Regions from separate parts of the Arthrobacter sp. ISL-69 genome, predicted to be linked through region 1. Evidence: riboswitches for the same ligand, from Rfam matches in the RefSeq annotation. Region 1 holds a riboswitch; each other region holds the start of a gene.

What was found. Region 1 has a riboswitch for thiamine pyrophosphate ahead of thiC (phosphomethylpyrimidine synthase ThiC). Riboswitches for the same ligand answer to the same signal wherever they lie in the genome.
Region 2: another riboswitch for thiamine pyrophosphate. It lies ahead of thiO (glycine oxidase ThiO); the one in region 1 lies ahead of thiC (phosphomethylpyrimidine synthase ThiC).
Region 3: another riboswitch for thiamine pyrophosphate. It lies ahead of J7I79_RS02755 (ECF transporter S component); the one in region 1 lies ahead of thiC (phosphomethylpyrimidine synthase ThiC).
Region 4: another riboswitch for thiamine pyrophosphate. It lies ahead of thiD (bifunctional hydroxymethylpyrimidine kinase/phosphomethylpyrimidine kinase); the one in region 1 lies ahead of thiC (phosphomethylpyrimidine synthase ThiC).

What each region holds. Positions count from the first base shown of each region.
Region 1 is NZ_JAGGPO010000015.1:18,942-23,146, reverse strand. It holds gene J7I79_RS09945 (alpha/beta hydrolase) at 1-255, shown strand, start outside; gene thiC (phosphomethylpyrimidine synthase ThiC) at 224-2,107, opposite strand; TPP riboswitch at 2,102-2,209, opposite strand; gene J7I79_RS09935 (amidohydrolase family protein) at 2,295-3,377, shown strand; gene J7I79_RS09930 (VOC family protein) at 3,462-4,205, shown strand, end outside.
Region 2 is NZ_JAGGPO010000018.1:449,806-454,010, forward strand. It holds gene J7I79_RS14505 (RNB domain-containing ribonuclease) at 1-88, opposite strand, end outside; gene J7I79_RS14510 (ferritin-like fold-containing protein) at 130-804, shown strand; gene thiE (thiamine phosphate synthase) at 801-1,520, opposite strand; TPP riboswitch at 1,547-1,666, shown strand; gene thiO (glycine oxidase ThiO) at 1,653-2,960, shown strand; gene thiS (sulfur carrier protein ThiS) at 2,957-3,193, shown strand; gene J7I79_RS14530 (thiazole synthase) at 3,199-4,014, shown strand; gene J7I79_RS24780 (4a-hydroxytetrahydrobiopterin dehydratase) at 4,045-4,205, shown strand, end outside.
Region 3 is NZ_JAGGPO010000005.1:370,042-374,246, forward strand. It holds gene J7I79_RS02750 (ABC transporter ATP-binding protein) at 1-1,375, opposite strand, end outside; gene J7I79_RS02755 (ECF transporter S component) at 1,392-2,024, opposite strand; TPP riboswitch at 2,097-2,240, opposite strand; gene J7I79_RS02760 (DUF4235 domain-containing protein) at 2,416-2,679, shown strand; gene mnhG (monovalent cation/H(+) antiporter subunit G) at 2,743-3,150, opposite strand; gene J7I79_RS02770 (monovalent cation/H+ antiporter complex subunit F) at 3,140-3,418, opposite strand; gene J7I79_RS02775 (Na+/H+ antiporter subunit E) at 3,415-3,960, opposite strand; gene J7I79_RS02780 (Na+/H+ antiporter subunit D) at 3,957-4,205, opposite strand, start outside.
Region 4 is NZ_JAGGPO010000024.1:78,099-82,303, forward strand. It holds gene thiD (bifunctional hydroxymethylpyrimidine kinase/phosphomethylpyrimidine kinase) at 139-1,731, opposite strand; TPP riboswitch at 1,714-1,811, opposite strand; gene J7I79_RS17765 (Rne/Rng family ribonuclease) at 1,916-4,205, opposite strand, start outside.

The sequences.
Region 1 (4,205 bases):
GCTGCCCGCCGGCTCCGGCTGCAGGCACCTCCGTGGGAGGCTCCGCTTCAGATCGTGCCCGGAGTCCCCACCCTGGTGCTCACCGGAGGCTGGGAACCGCTTTATGAGGAAATCGCCGGCTACTTGCGCGAAACCGGTGCCCTGCACCGCGTTGCCGCGGGCGGACACCGGCCTCAGGACTCGGTGGAGGGCGACCGGTTCATCCGGTCGTTCATCGCAGAGATCAGCCGGCGTCAGCACTCACAGGCGTCTTAGCGGTTCCTTCACCGGCAGTGCTGCGCGGGCCCGGCCCCTTCGGGGCAGGAAGGTTAAGCTCCGGCAGGTAGACCTTGCCGCCCGCGGCAAGGAATTCGTTGCTTTTCTCACGCATGCCGGCAGCCATCTCGGCAAGGGCCGTCTGGGCCTCGGCTGAACCGTATTCGTCCCTGATGTCCTGGCTGATGCGCATCGAGCAGAACTTGGGACCGCACATCGAACAGAAATGGGCAGTCTTCGCCGGCTCGGCAGGCAACGTCTCGTCATGAAACGCTTCCGCGGTGACCGGGTCCAGCGACAGGGCAAACTGGTCCCGCCAGCGGAATTCGAACCGGGCCTTGGACAGCGCGTCGTCACGTTCATGCGCGCCGGGGTGGCCCTTGGCGAGGTCGGCGGCGTGGGCGGCGATCTTGTAAGTGATCACACCGGTTTTGACATCGTCCTTGTTCGGCAGCCCGAGGTGCTCCTTGGGTGTTACGTAGCAGAGCATGGCCGTGCCGTAGCGGGCGATTTCCGTGGCGCCGATGGCCGAGGTGATGTGGTCGTAGCCCGGGGCTATGTCTGTGACCAGGGGACCGAGGGTATAGAACGGGGCGCCTTTGCACAGTTCCTGCTGGCGTTCCACGTTCTCGCGGACCAGGTGGAACGGCACGTGGCCGGGGCCTTCCACCATCACTTGCACGTCGAACTCCCAGGCCCGCTGCGTCAGTTCGGCCAGGGTGTCCAGTTCGGCGAACTGGGCGGCGTCGTTCGCGTCAGCCGTCGCACCCGGCCGCAGTCCGTCGCCCAGCGAGAACGCGACGTCGTACTTGGCGAAAATCTCGCACAGCTCGTCGAAGTGCGTGTACAGGAAGTTTTCCTGGTGATGCGCCAGGCACCACCCCGCCATGATGGCGCCGCCCCGGGACACGATTCCGGTGACCCGCTTGACCGTGAGCGGTACGTAGCGGAGGAGAACCCCCGCGTGGATGGTCATGTAGTCCACGCCCTGCTCGCACTGCTCGATCACGGTATCCCGGAAGATCTCCCAAGTGAGGGCGTTCGCCTCGCCGTTGACCTTCTCCAGGGCCTGGTAGATCGGTACCGTACCGATCGGGACCGGGGAGTTGCGGATGAGCCATTCCCGGGTGGTGTGGATGTCGTCGCCGGTGGACAGGTCCATCACCGTGTCGGCGCCCCACTGGGTGGCCCACTGCAGTTTGTCCACTTCCTCGGCAATGGAGCTGGTAACTGCCGAGTTGCCGATGTTGGCATTGATCTTCACAAGGAAGGCCTTGCCGATGATCATCGGTTCGGATTCCGGGTGGTTGATGTTGTTGGGGATGATGGCGCGGCCGGCAGCCACTTCGCTGCGGACGAGCTCCACGTCGCAGTTCTCGCGGAGGGCAACGAACTGCATCTCGGGCGTCACCACACCCTGCCGTGCGTAATGCATCTGTGTGACAGTCTTGCCTTCGACGGCGCGGCGGGGCACGGGCTGCGCGCCCTTCCACTCCGCGGATGCGGCGCCGCGGCGCACTGCCGACTTGCCGTCGTCAAGCAGGTTCCGTTCCCGGCCGCTGTAGGGCTCGGTGTCGGCCCGGGCTTCGATCCACCGGGTCCTGAACGGTTCCAGGCCCACCACGGGATCGCTTCCGGGCCCCGCTGTCCGGTACACCCGGAACGGGGGGTTGGCGGCGCCGCCCGGAGAGTCCTCCAGGGCAATTTCGGTCACCGGCACCTTGATCCCGGTGGCCTCGTCGGCGATGAACGCCAACGAATGGGACTTCAGGGACTGCGTTTCAATCGTGCCTGACTTGCCGGAGTCGGTGTCGTTTTGGGCAGGGATCAGCTGTGTTTCTTGTGTATTCATGGAATACTCACTTCCTTCGCCGGCATTACCCGGACAGGTTCAACGGTCGCAGGCCGCGTCAGCCCGATCTCAGCCCCTGCAAGGGCACCCGTGTGGTCGTAAACGAAGCTACCACAGGGCCGGGCAGTCCCTTTGTCACATGGCGTTCACGTCCGGCGGCGGCAGCCCGCCGGACTAGGCTTGAAACATGGCTGGCATCATCGAATTCAGCGGGACCGTGCTCACCGCCCCGGACCAGGAACGGCACGGCCTTTGGGCTGTCGACGGCAGGCTGACGTTCAAGCGGCCGGCCGTTCCCGCCGATGTTGTGCTGGAGGGCTGGGTCCTGCCGGGCCTGGTGGATGCGCACTGCCACATCGGACTCGGACCCGTCGGGGACGTTACCGAGTCCCTGGCCGAAGAGCAGGCCATGACGGACCGGAACGCCGGTACCCTGCTGGTCCGCGACGCCGGCGCCGTGCACGACACGCGCTGGCTCCAGCACCGTCCCGAGCTGCCCAGGATCATCCGGGCCGGCCGGCATGTTGCCAGGACGAGCCGCTACCTGCGGGGATTCGCCGTCGAGGTTGAACCGGACGGCCTGGTCGAGGCAGTGCGGAAGCAGGCACTCGCGGGCGACGGCTGGGTCAAGCTGGTGGGGGACTGGATCGACCGGGGCGCCGGCGACCTCGCGCCGTCGTTCCCCGCCGCCGTGGTGCGGGACGCTGTCCGCGCCGCCCACGATGAAGGCGCCAGGGTGACCGCGCACTGTTTCGCCGAGGACACGCTGGATGACATGCTCGACGCCGGCATCGACTGTATCGAACACGGAACCGGCCTTCTCCCGCGGCACCTGCCCCGGTTCGTGGAACAGCGCGTCCCGATTGTGCCCACGCTCATCAATATTGCGACCTTTCCGGAGATCGCCGACCGGGCCGAAGCGAAGTTCCCGCGCTACGCAGCGCACATGCGGGCGCTGTGGCAGCGGCGGAACGAGCGGATCCTGGAAGCCTACGAAGCGGGCGTGCCGATCTACGCCGGGACCGATGCGGGCAGCGTCATCGGCCACGGACGGATCGTGGACGAGATCCACGCGCTCCATGCGGCCGGCCTGCCGGCGGAAGCGGCGCTGGACGCGGCGTCATGGGCAGCGCGGGAATGGCTGGGAGCCGACGGCATTACGGAAGGTGCCAGTGCCGACGTCGTGCTGTGCGCACAGGACCCCCGGACCAGTCCGGCGACGCTGCGGGATCTCAAACACATCGTGCTTCGGGGCACTCAGCTCCGCTAGGAATAAATTGAAGCTTCAAGTAATTTAACTCTATGTAATCGTCGCCGGATGCCGGTGGCGGAGTTTCGGGAGTTTGGAGTTGCCATGACCACAGAATCCAGCAGCAAGGACCTGCTGCCCGCCGATCTCGCCATGGGCACGGTGATGCTCAAAGTGGGCAACATGAAGCTGATGACGGACTATTACCAGCGGGCGCTCGGGCTGGAGCCGGTGGCCGAGCAGGATGGCGGCGTGTACCTTGGCCGGCGCGGAAGGCCCTTGGTCCACCTGGCGCCGGCCCCCGGACTGAACCTTCCCGCCCGGGGTGAGGCCGGACTGTTCCATACAGCGCTGTTGTTCGAGGACCGGCCGTCGCTCGCTGCCACGGTGGCCTCCGCGGCCCGGTATGAACCGGGGCTGTTCACGGGCAGCGCGGACCACCTTGTCAGCGAGGCCTTCTACTTCAGCGACCCGGAGGGCAACGGCATCGAGCTCTACTGGGACCGCCCGCGTGAGGCCTGGTCCTGGGAGGGCAGCAACGTGGTCATGGACAGCCTTGCCCTGCCGCCGCAGAGGTTCCTGCAGGAACACCTGACCGAGGAGGCAGTGAGCGGTCAGCGGGAGACGCGGGCCGGCGTCGGGCACGTCCACCTCCAAGTTGGCGATGTGCAATCAGCGCACGACTTCTACGTGGGCACGCTTGGTTTCGAGAAAACCGCAGGATGGCACGGACAGGCCCTGTTCGTCTCGGCTGGCGGCTATCACCACCACATGGCCATGAACGTCTGGAACAGCAGGGGCGCAGGGCCGCGGCAGGACACGCTGGGCCTGGGTGAAGTCCTGATCGAA
Region 2 (4,205 bases), on a different contig from region 1:
GCTCCAACTCCGTCCGGAGCGCGTGCAGCGCCTCGGCCAGACGGTTGGTCTGCTCGTGGACACTTGGAGTCAGGCGATGATGTGACACGAAAGTCAGATTAGCTCGATTTGCGCCATTAGTCTTGACTGATGAGCTCATCCCCGGCTGACACCGCTCGTTACAACCGCTTCGTGGCAGACCTGTTCGGAATGATGGCCTACGGGGAGCTGTCGGCCTTCGAGAGATTCTCAGCGGACGCGCGGCATTCGCCCACCCTCCACGACCGTGCCGTGCTTGGCAGGATTGCCGTGGTGGAGTTCCGGCACTACGAGCTGGTGAGCTCCCGGCTGGCCAGTATGAACATCGACGCCGAGGACGCCATGCTGCCGTTCCAGGCTGCCGTGGATTACTTCCACTCCCGGACGCGCCCGGGGGACTGGTTCGAATCCCTGATGAAGGCCTACGTCATCGACACGGTCTCAGCCGACTTTTATCGGGCCATCTCGCAGTATGTGGATGCCGCCACGCGCGAACTCATCGAACAGATCCAGGACTCCGAAGCGACCACCGAGGTCCTCCGCGAACGGCTCAAAGGCGCCCTGGCCGATGACCCCAGGCTCGCGTCGAGACTTGCGCTCTGGGGCAGGCGGCTGCTGGGCGAAGCATTGACCCAGGCACAGCGCGTCAGCTACGAGCACGCCTTCCTGGCAAGCCTGATCGGCGGCGAGGACAACGCCGCAGCGAAAGAGCTGGTCAGCGGGCTGATCTCCGGCCTGGCGGGGAACCATTCACGGCGTATGACGCAGCTCGGCCTGACCGGCTAGCTGTACTGCTGGCCGGCGTCGAGCGCCGCCAACAGCGACTTGGCCGCTGCGGCCGGGTCGTCGGCTTCGGTAATGGCGCGGACCACTACGATGCGCTGCGCTCCGGCAGCCACCACTTGTTCAACGTTGCCCAGGTCAATGCCGCCGATGGCGAACCACGGCAGCAGCGGACCGCCAACGGTCCCTTTAGCCGCGCTGTCAGCTGTTTTGTCTGTTGTTTTGCCGCTGGCCCCGGCCGCGTAGTGTACCAGATCGAGGCCGACGGCGGCCCGGCCCGGCTTGGTGGGAGTGGCCCACACCGGCCCTACGCAGAAGTAGTCCAGTCCGCCGGGACCGGCAACCGCGGCGATGGCGGCGTCGATCTGCTCCGGGCTGTGGGTTGACAGGCCGATCACGGCGTCATCGCCGAGGAATTTCCGGGCCGAAGCCAGGGGAAGGTCCTTCTGCCCGATGTGGAGTACCGGGGCGCCGGCGAGCGAGGCTATGTCGGCGCGGTCGTTGACCGACCAGAGCCGGCCGTGGCGGCGGGCCGCAGCCTCCAGCACTTCAAGCAGCTCGAGCTCTTCGGCGGCCTCCAGGTTCTTGTCCCGGAGCTGGATGATGTCAACGCCGCCGGCGTAGGCGGCATCGACGAAGTCTTCGAAATCGCCCCGGTCGGTGCGGGCATCGGTGCAGAGGTACAGGCGGGCGCTGGTGAGGACGGCGTGCTCGGTCATGGCACCAGCCTAGTTCCTCTAAACTGGGGTGGTACCGCGGGAGCCCGCTGCAGCTGTCACAAAGCTGCAGGGCTGAGAGGGCGTCAGAGCCGACCGCTTGACCTGATCCGGTTAGTACCGGCGTAGGGAAGGATGACAATGAACCCGCAACCCGCAGCAGGCCGCCCCGCCGCGCGCACCCGGGAAATCAGCGCCGACGTCGCCGTCATAGGCGGAGGGGTCATCGGCCACGGCATCGCGTGGGAAGCCCGGCAGTCCGGCAGGTCCGTGGTGCTCATCGACGACGCACCGGGGACGGGCGCCAGTTGGGCCGCCGCCGGCATGCTGGCACCAGTGAGCGAACTCCACTACCAGGAGGAACAGCTCCTGGAACTCATGCTTCACTCCTCGGGTCTGTGGCCCGCCTTCGCCGCAGGCCTCGAGGCGCGGGATACCGGCGGCGGAGCCACCGGCACCGGCTACCTCACGACGTCGACCCTGGCCGTAGGGGCCGACGCCGCCGACCGCCGGGCGCTCGCCGACCTGCGGGGAGTCCAGCGGGCAAGCGGCCTCACAGTGGAACCTCTTACAGTCAGGGAAGCACGGGCCCGCGAACCGCTGCTGAGCCCCGGGATCTCCTGCGCCTTCGACATTCCGGCCGACCACCAGGTGGACCCCCGCCGGCTCCTCGCCCTGATCGCGGAGTCCCTGGCAGAATCCGCCGTGCATGAGCGGGCCGCCGGCCTGCTCTGGGAGGACGGGCGGGTCAGCGGGGTCAGCCTGGCCGGGGGAGGCACCGTGCACGCCGGGGAGACCATCGTTGCCAACGGGCTGGGGTCTGCGGCCCTGGGCGGGCTGCCAACCGGCCTGAGGCTGCCGCTCCGCCCGGTGTACGGCGACATCCTGCGCCTGCGTGTTCCCGCTTACCTGCAGCCGCTGGTGACATCAACTGTCCGCGGCATGGTCCACGGAATCCCCGTCTATATCGTTCCCCGGCAGGACGGAACGGTGGTGATCGGGGCGACGCAGCGCGAAGACGCCCTCGCCGCTGCGGGCGTTGAAGGCACCGGCACAGGACCAGCGGCACCTGCCGAGGCCGCCGTTTCAGCCGGCGGCGTCTACCAGCTGCTCCGCGACGCGCAGGTGCTGGTGCCGGCCGTCGCTGAACTGGAGCTCCTGGAAGCCACCGCGAGGGCCCGTCCGGGAACGCCGGACAACGCGCCGCTGCTGGGGCGGGTCGCGGACGCCCGCACCGGCCGGGACATTGGGGGGCTGATCATTGCCACCGGATTCTTCCGTCACGGCGTCCTGCTGACGCCCGCGGCCGCTGCCATCTGCAGGCAGCTGATGGACGGCAACGCCGATCCGCGCTGGGCGCCGTTCCGGCCCGACCGGTTCTCCCGTTTTCCGGCACCGTCCGCAACCACAGTCACAATTGACCCGAACAAGGAAACAGCATGAACATCAAACTGAACGGCACGGCCCACGCAGTCGACGACGGCGCGTCCGTCACCACCCTCATCAGCCAGGTCACCGGCAGGAACCTCGCCCCCAACGGGCAGGCTGCCGACGGCCAGAAACTGGGAGTGGCGGTTGCGAGGAACTCCGAGGTAGTGCCGCGCAGCCAGTGGTACGTCACGGCGCTCGCCGAGGGCGACGACGTCGAACTCGTTACAGCGGTACAGGGAGGTTGAGCATCATGGCAGGAACCACGGTTGCCGGCGCGGCACATGCACAGCAGGCGGCGGACCCCTTCATTGTGGACGGTGTTCCGCTGGGGTCGCGGCTGATCATGGGCACCGGCGGTGCGCCCAGCCTGGACGGGCTGGGGGCGGCACTGATCGCGTCCGGCACGGAGCTGACCACGGTGGCCATGCGCCGCTACTCGCCGGCCGAAACAGGCTCGCTGTTCCAGCTCCTGGTGGACCACAACATCCGGGTCCTGCCCAACACCGCCGGGTGTTTCACGGCCAGGGACGCAGTCATGACGGCGGAACTGGCGCGGGAGGCGCTGGAAACGGACTGGGTCAAACTCGAAGTGATTGCCGACGAACACACGCTCCTGCCGGACGCCGTGGAGCTGGTGGACGCCACCGAGCAACTCGTCAACCGCGGGTTCAAGGTGTTCGCCTACACCAACGACGACCCCGTGCTGGCGCTGCGGCTGGAGAACCTCGGAGCCACCGCTGTGATGCCGCTCGGCTCACCCATCGGTACCGGTCTGGGCATCCTGAACCCGCACAACATCGAACTCATTGTTTCCCGGGCATCCGTTCCCGTGGTGCTGGACGCCGGCATCGGCACCGCGTCCGATGCTGCGCTCGCCATGGAACTGGGCTGCGACGCCGTCCTGCTGGCCACAGCGGTGACCCGGGCGCAGAATCCGGCGATGATGGGGGAGGCCTTCAAACACGCGGTCATCGCCGGTAGGCTGGCGAAAGCGGCCGGCCGGATTCCGCGCCGCGAGCACGCTCTTGCGTCGTCGGCCATGGAAGGCCGGGCGGAGTTCCTCTAGGCAGTCCAAGACCATCCAAGGGAGCCAACGGTGACCGGCAAGGAAGACGTTCTTACCCGACCCCGGATTGACGCCGCGCTGGCGGACCTTCCCGACTGGAGATACCGGCTGGGCGGCCTCGTGACTGTCTACAAAACGCCAACGGCGGCCGGTGCGCTCGAGCTGATTGCCGCCGTCGGGCGCCTGGCCGA
Region 3 (4,205 bases), on a different contig from region 1:
CGGACAGCCTGCGCTTCTCGCCGCCTGAGAGTGTGTAGGGGTTCGCGTCCACGAGTTTGGTCAGCCGGAGGCGCTCCAGCAGTTCGTCCACGCGTTCCTCTCCGTGGCCGAGGTGCCGGGGGCCGAACATCAGCTCGTCCAGCACCCGGCCGGTGACGAACTGGTGCTCCGGCTCCTGGAACACGGTTCCGATCCGCGCGATCAGCTGTTCCGCCTTCCATTTGTACGGGTCGATTCCGGCGCCGTCACTGAGGTCGACCGTTGCGGATACCGCGCCCTTCACCGGCTGGAGCAGCCCGGCGAGGGTCAGGGCGAACGTGGATTTCCCGGAACCGTTGGGGCCGGTGATGGTCAGCGCCTGGCCGGCCCGGACCTGCGCCGTGATCCCGGACTGCACCGGGACCGGTGGAACGGTTTGGAAACGCCGGCGGCGGGGACGCTCGCGGGAGACCGCCAGGCTTTCCGCAGCCAGCAGCAGGTCCCCGTCAGCGGGCACTCCGGCACCGCGCCCGCCAGTGGCACCCGGCATTCCTGAGGCACCGGACCGCGTCCGGGTTGCAGGCACGTACCCGGGCACCCAGACGCCGGCGGCCACGAGCATGTCCCGGGCCTGCGCCAGGACCTGGTCCGGGGACCCGTCCAGGAGCACTGCGGATTCCGTGGCCGATCCCGGCTGCAGCACCACAATCCGGTCCACGAGGTCCTTCCACACGCCCACGCGGTGCTCCACCACCACCAGCGTTGCCCCCGTTTTGTCCAGGCACCGGCCCACGGCGTCGCGGACCTCCAGCACACCGTCGGGGTCAAGGTTGGCCGTGGGTTCGTCCAGGAGCAACAGTCCCGGGCGCATGGCGAGGATACCGGCGAGCGCCAGGCGCTGCTTCTGTCCGCCGGACAGGGCCGACGTCGGGTGGTCCAGCGGCAGGTGGGCCAGCCCGACGTCGTCGAGCGCCTCCCCCACACGCTTCCAGATGTCCCCGCGCGGTACGGACAGGTTTTCGGCGCCGAAGGCGACGTCGTCCCCCAAACGGGAGAGGACCACCTGAGTCTCGGGGTCCTGCTGCATCAGCCCGGCACGCCCCCGCTGGGCGCGCGGCGGGGCGCCGTCGATCAGCAGGGTGCCGGTCTCGTCGGAGTCCTCGGCGTCCGGGGTGCCCCCGTGGTGGGCGCCGGCGTCGCTGTCACCGAGCACTCCGGCAAGGGCATGCAGCAGCGTGGACTTGCCCGCGCCGGAGGGGCCGAGGAGCAGTACGCGTTCGCCCGGCTGAATTTCCAGGTCGAGGCCATGGACTGCCGGCTGGGACCGGCCGGCGTGCCGCCAGCCCCAGCCCCGTGCCGTGACCGCCGCGGGGCGGACGCTGTCGGAAAACGTCATGAGCAGTGTGCCGTCATCAGGAGAAGACGGGCTCCGTGGCTGCCTTGCGGGAGGCGAAGGAGCTCAGCACGCCGGTCCTGGCCAGGCCGCGCGTGGCGATCCAGGACAGCGCCCCGGCGATGATGGCGCCTGAGATGGCGGTGAAGATGATGTAGGCCAGTTTGTCACCGGCGGCGTATGCAATGTTCCAGCCCCACGGCGCGAACGCATCGTTCAGTCCGCAGAAGAAGCCTGCCGCGGCGCCGGCCAGCAGCGAAACGGGCAGGTTGAACTTCTTGTAGACGAACACGGCGAAAATGATTTCCGCGCCGAGGCCCTGCACGAAGCCGGAGAACAGCACGGACGCGCCGTACTGCGAGCCCATGATGAGCTCCCCGGTGGCAGCCACGGTTTCGCAGAAGATGGCAGCGCCCGGCTTGCGGATGATCAGCATGCCCAGGACGGCGGGAATCATCCAGCCGCCGGCGATGAGGCCCGTCAGCGGCGGGTAGACGGCGTTCATGGGCGGCGAAACAGCGGCGGCACCCTGGGACCATGCCCAGAAAATAACGCCGCCGGCCACGGCGATCAACGCGGCAACAACAATGTCCACCACGCGCCAGCTCTTCTTGCCGTGGTGCAACGTCTGCTTTGCAGAAATATCAGTCATGTCTTCCTCCTGAGGTACAGGAGGGGAGAGTGTTTCCCGGCCGGACCGCGGCTTCCGCCGCCTGCTGCCGGACACTCTGAGAACTCGACTCCCTTGCGCCGGTACTAACCGGATCAGGTTCGAGGGTCTGCGGCTGTCCGCACTCTCAGCGCCCGCCTCCGGTTCCCCTGGACTGCTCCAGTGATGCCCGACGGCGACGCTCCCCTGTCGTATCAAATCGCCCTTGTGGGCGTTGTCAGTTTACACCCGGGGGCCCGCGAACTCCCGGGGGAAGTTGTCACATTGGGGCGGCCCGCCGCCTTGTTCCGGGGAGGAGGCTGACCGTGCTCCGCGCACCGATGGGGCTAGGCTAGGGGAAGCCCCTGTTTCCGTCGTCTTAGGAGTACCTGGAATGAGTCTTTTCATCAAGCTGCTTGGAACCGGAGCGAGCCTGCTGGCCGGATTCGCCGGCACCAAGGCAGTTGACGTTGTCTGGGAAAAGGTCACCGGCAGGAAGCCGCCCAAGGGCGACAAGGATGACGTTCCCACCACCCTGCGCAGCGCCCTGACCTTTGCCCTGATTTCGGCAGCCGTCAGCGCGATCATCCAGGTTTTGGCCAACCGCGGCACCCAGCGTGCCATCACCCGCTTCGCCAAGAGCCAGGACATCGTCTAGCAGTCAGCGCTTCCACGGATGCCGGCGTCCGGGCCCGCCCGCGGGTGAGTCCGGGCCCCAGGCTTAGGCCGGGCCGCTTCCTTCGTCGTCGTCCGCATCACGTTTGTCGGCGGCTTTCTGCACCACGGCTTCCAGCTCGTCCGTGGTGAGGAGTTCCCTGTGCAGGTGCTTGGTGCGGTAGCCGGCCCTGCCCACCATGTGCGCGGACACCGGCACGGTGAGCACCTGGAAGATCCACGCCACGAACAACACGGGCCACACCCACCAGGTCCGCAGCTGCAGGCCCATCGCAGCCAGCAGCAGGAAGAGGCCCAGCACCTGGGGCTTGGTGGCGGCGTGCATCCTGCTCATCAGGTCGGGGAAGCGCAGCAGGCCAACGGCCGCGCCGAGGGACATCAGGGCGCCCACCACCATGAAGACGGCAGAGATCGTGTCAATGACTGTGTCCACGCCGGATACCTCAGGATTCATGGGGCTGCTCCCGCCGGTCCGCCACGAAGCGGGCCACGGTCACGGACCCGATGAACCCGATGATGGACAGCGCCACGAGCAGCATCAGGTTGTTCAGATGCCGGTTGACGGCCATGTCTATGCAGAGCGTGGCTCCAATGATGGCCAGCAGCACGTCGGAGGCAAGGACCCGGTCCAGCAGGGACGGGCCGATGGCGATGCGGACAATTGCCCCCGCCGCCGCGAGGGACAGGATCGCAGCCGTCACGGTCAGCACGATCTCCATCATGAGGCCACCTCGTGTTTCAGCTCGGCAAGTTCCTCTTTGGTGCCCATGATCCTGATCAGCCCGGCCTCGGTGTCCCGGACTTCCTTGCGCAGGCTCATCACGTCCTCCCCGTTGCGGACGTTCAGTCCATGGATGTACAGCGTGGACGTGGAGCGGTCCACCTCCACCACCAGCGAGCCGGGAATCAGCGAGATGACGTGGCCGGTGGCGGTAACCATGAGGTCCGAATGACTGCGGAGCTGGACGGCCACGACGGCGTTGCTCACCTTTGGACCGCGGGCCACGGCCAGGTAGAGCACCTGGAAGCTGGCGGCCACCACCTTGCCCAGGAACACGATCGCGAACGGGACGGCACGCACAACGCTGAAGCGGCCGCCCAGTTCCACCGGGGGCAGGTAGAACAGCCTGGCCACCACCACGGCGATGAGCGCCCCGAACAGGAGGTTGCCGGGGCTGAAGTCCTGCCAGAGCGCCGCCCAGACAAACACGAGCCAGACCAGGAGCGGCAGCTCCTGCCGGATGGAGATCCGCCGTCGGCTCATTTCTGCGCCTCCTGCCGGGCAGGTTCAGGCCGGGCAGGTTCAGGCTGGGCAATCGGGGGCACCGGCGCGTTCTCGCCCAGCACCGCCTGAATGTAGGCGGACCGGTCCAGCATCTCGAGGGCGGACTGGTCCGCCACCCGGAACAGCGGCCCGGCGAAGACGGTAAGCGCCACGCCGAAGATCACCAACCCCAGGGTTGATCCCACCATGGTCCGCGGCAGCAGGGTGACGTTGCGCCTGCCCGC
Region 4 (4,205 bases), on a different contig from region 1:
GGCGTAAGCACCGAAGATCTAGAATACGCTAATTTTGCCTTCGGCCGCAAATGAGGCTGGCTCCGGTGGTAGTACGTGATAGGCGACACTCCGTGTTTTACGGCCTGCCACTGCAACGACTTCCGGAACCGTGCCCCACTATCCTACCGGCTTTGGAAGGCTTTCCGGTTCAGCGTGCAGGCGCGGCGCGTCGAAGAACTCCACCTCGTACCGGCAGGACTGCCGGAAAGCCAGCCGCATGGCCTCCCGTTCCGTTTCCGAGGCGGCCCGGGCGGCGTCGTCGGTGATCCGCACCGCCTGCCGGGTGGCGGCGGCGAACTCCTCGTCCGCGTACGTCCGCAGCCATTCGGCATACGGGTGGCCGGACGGCGATCCGGCGGCCAGGAACTGCCCGTGCAGCGTGGCCCCCACTTCGGCATACAGCCAGAAGCACGGGAGTACCGCTGCCACGAGCACTCCGTAGCTACCGGAAACAGACGAGGCCAGCAGGTGGTCCACGTAGGACTTGGTCACCGGCCCCAGTCCGGAGTCCACAGTCCGGGTACTCAGCCACGTCCGGTGCAGTTCGGACTCGACTTCGAGGCATTGCTGTGCCGACCGTGCCCAGAACAGTTGCTCGGCCTCGGTGGGGGCGATCGCGGCAGCACGGGACAGCACCCTGGAGTAGCCGTTCAGGTAGATGGCGTCCTGGGCAAGGTAATAGGCAAAGTGGCGTTCCGTGAGGGAACCGTCGGCCAGTGCGCGGATGAAGTCCAGCCCGTAGATGGCATCCAGGTCCGGTCCTGCGTCCTGCCGGAGTACTGCAGCGAACTGGCCTTCCGCCGGAACGTCCTGGCCCCTGGGCACCAGATGGTGGAAGTGGTGGACCGGGCCGTTGCCCGTTCCCACGTCCAGCACTCCGGACTCCCGGAGCGCCCCCTGCAGCCACGGCTTCACTGCCCGCAAGGACGACTCCCAGTCCCCCAGCCTTGCCTGCACGGTGGCCATGGCCGACGACAGGGAGCAACCGGTCCCGTGGCTGTTCCGGGTGGCGATCCGGCCGCCGTCGACCACCACAACATCGTGGGCCAGCAGCCCTTCGGTGTTGACGAGCGCGTCGGGGCATTCCCCGCCGTCGAGATGTCCGCCCTTAACCAGCACGGTGGTGCCGGCCTGGGCGGCAAGCCGTTTGCCCTGGGCCAGTGCCGCCTCCCGGTCGCCCGCGAGGGGCTCGTTGAGGAGTATCGCAAGTTCTGCGAGGTTCGGCGTAATCAGGTCGGCCAGTGGCAGGAGTTCACGGAGTTCCGCTTCGGCGGCCTCCTGCAGGAGCCGGTCCCCGCTGGTGGCCACCATAACAGGGTCCAGGACCACGACGGCGGGACGGGCCTTTACCAGCCAGCTGCGGACGGCGGCAATCACCGCGGAGTCACCCAGCATGCCGATCTTGACGGCGTCGATGCTGATGTCTTCGCTGATGGCCTCAAGCTGGGCGGTCAGGAAGTCCGCCGGGGGAACGTGGACGGCCCGGACGCCGTGGGTGTTCTGTGCCGTCAGGGCGGTAATGGCAGCCATGCCGTAACCGCCGTTGGCGGCAATGCTCTTGAGGTCCGCCTGGATCCCCGCCCCTCCGGACGGGTCCGATCCGGCGATGGCCAGCACCCGCGGGGTTGCGCGCAGGGCGGCGTCCAGGGTGGATCCGGCCCCCGTTGTGGAGGCGGGGGTGGGCAGGAATGATGAAGACAAAGGAGACATCCCTTCGCCGGTGCTAGCCGGACAGGTTCAACGGGTGTGGATCTCAGCCGGCCCTGTGCGCGGCACCCCGTGTCAGTCCCCCAGCCTAGCTGTTTTCCTTTAACGGACTCGCAGGTACGGCCCGAATCCGGCGTATTACTACGCCCGGTTCGGACCGCACCCGCGGTGTCAGTCGGCTGGTGGATCAGAGCTCGGAGGCCGGCACTCCCACGCCGAGGATGATCGGTGCGCTGGCCGGAGCCTTTGCCTGCGCATCCTTCTTTGCCGGTTCCGGTGCCTTGGCCTCGTGGGTATGCCCTGCCGCGGCCACCGGAGCCGTCTCGTGGTGTTCCACGGACGTTTCGTTCGCTGCGCCCTGGGCACGGCTCGCACTCCGGTTGCGGCGCGGACGGCGCGCCCGGCCCTGCACCGCAGTGTGGTCGGTGTAGTCGGCTTCAGCAGCCTGGACTGCCGGGGCCCGCGTAGCCGGAACCCGGGCTGCCGGGGCCTGGACCGCCTGAACCGGCTGCTCAGCCGGTGCCGCCGGGCGCTCAGCCGCTGCAGGCCCGCCAAGGTGCGCGAACGCCTCGGCCAGGCGGTCGAGGGTCAGCGCCGCGCCCGTGGCCGGCGATTCCCCTGCGTGCTCAACGAACGGCAGCGCAACCTTTTCGCCGCCGAAGGTCAGGACCGCAGCCGGCCGCCCTGCGGCAGCCGCCTCGGCGTCGGACACCTTGGCCGGCCGCGCCGTGGCGGGAGCGGACTGCGCCGGCGTTGACTGGGCAGCGTGGGCCTGCCCTGCCGCTTTGGCAGCAGCAGCCGCCGGGGCGGCATGGCCGGTCTCGGCGTCGTGCAGGTGGGCGGCGTGCGCCGCGGCGGCTATGTTGGCCAGCGCCGCGCGGGTAGCTTCGGCCTTGGCGTGGCGCTCGGCATCGGTGGGCTCGTAATGTACCGCGGCCGGCGTCAGCGGAGCGGCCTCGGGAGCCTGACCGCCCTTGCCGCGGCGGCGGCTCTTGCGCTCCGTCCGCGGGGCCGGCTGGCTCTCCGTCCGCGGTACGTGATGCTCGGCGGCCACAACGTTGGCGCGGCGGTGTTCCACGGGCTCGTCGTGGGTGACGATGCCGCGGCCGGCGCAGGCTTCACACTGCTCGCCGAAGACTTCCAGCAGCCCGGTGCCCATCCGCTTGCGGGTCATCTGCACGAGTCCCAGCGAGGTCACTTCGGCCACCTGGTGCTTGGTCCGGTCGCGGCCGAGGCACTCCACCATGCGGCGAAGCACGAGGTCGCGGTTGGATTCGAGCACCATGTCGATGAAGTCGATGACGATGATGCCGCCGATGTCGCGGAGCCGGAGCTGCCGGACGACTTCCTCGGCCGCTTCCAGGTTGTTCTTGGTGACGGTTTCCTCGAGGTTGCCGCCGCTGCCGGTGAACTTGCCGGTGTTGACATCCACCACGGTCATGGCTTCGGTGCGGTCGATGACCAGGGAACCGCCGGACGGCAGGAAGACCTTCCGGTCGAGTGCCTTGTGGATCTGCTCGTCGATCCGCCAGGCCGCGAAGATGTCCGTGTCCTTGGTCCACTTCTCGAGCCGGCCCACGAGGTCCGGAGCCACGTAGGTGACATAGGCCTCGATGGTGTCCCAGGCTTCCTCGCCGGAGACGATCAGCTTGGAGAAGTCCTCGTTGAAGACGTCACGGACCACCTTGATGGTCAGGTCAGGTTCGCCGTAGAGCAGTTCCGGAGCGAGGATTTTGGTGGACGTTGCCTGGCCTTCGATCCCTTCCCACTGGGCGCGCAGGCGGTTGATGTCGTGTGTGAGCTCTTCCTCGGACGCGCCCTCGGCTGCAGTGCGGACGATGACGCCGGCATCTTCCGGCAGGCGGTCCTTGAGGATCCGCTTGAGGCGGTTGCGTTCGACGTCGGGCAGCTTGCGGGAGATTCCGGTCATGGAACCGCCGGGAACGTAGACGAGGTAGCGGCCGGGCAGCGAAATCTGGCTCGTCAGGCGGGCGCCCTTGTGGCCGACCGGGTCCTTGGTGACCTGGACCAGCACGGAGTCGCCGGACTTCAGTGCGTTCTCGATCCGGCGCTGCTTGCCTTCGAGGTTGACCACGTCCCAGTTGACTTCACCGGCGTACAGCACGGCGTTCCGGCCGCGTCCGATGTCCACGAAGGCGGCTTCCATCGACGGCAGCACGTTCTGTACCTTGCCCAGGTAGACGTTGCCGATCAGGGAGTCCTGCTGGGTCTTGGACACGAAGTGCTCTGCCAGGACGCCGTCTTCGAGGACGCCGATCTGGATTCTGTCGTCGCGCTGGCGGACGATCATCTGGCGGTCCACGGATTCGCGGCGGGCCAGGAACTCGGCCTCGGTGATGATCGTGCGGCGGCGGCCGGTGTCGCGGGATTCGCGGCGGCGCTGCTTCTTGGCCTCCAGCCGGGTGGAGCCCTTGACGGATGTTACGCGGTTGTTGACGGGCGCCTCGCTGGCGGCG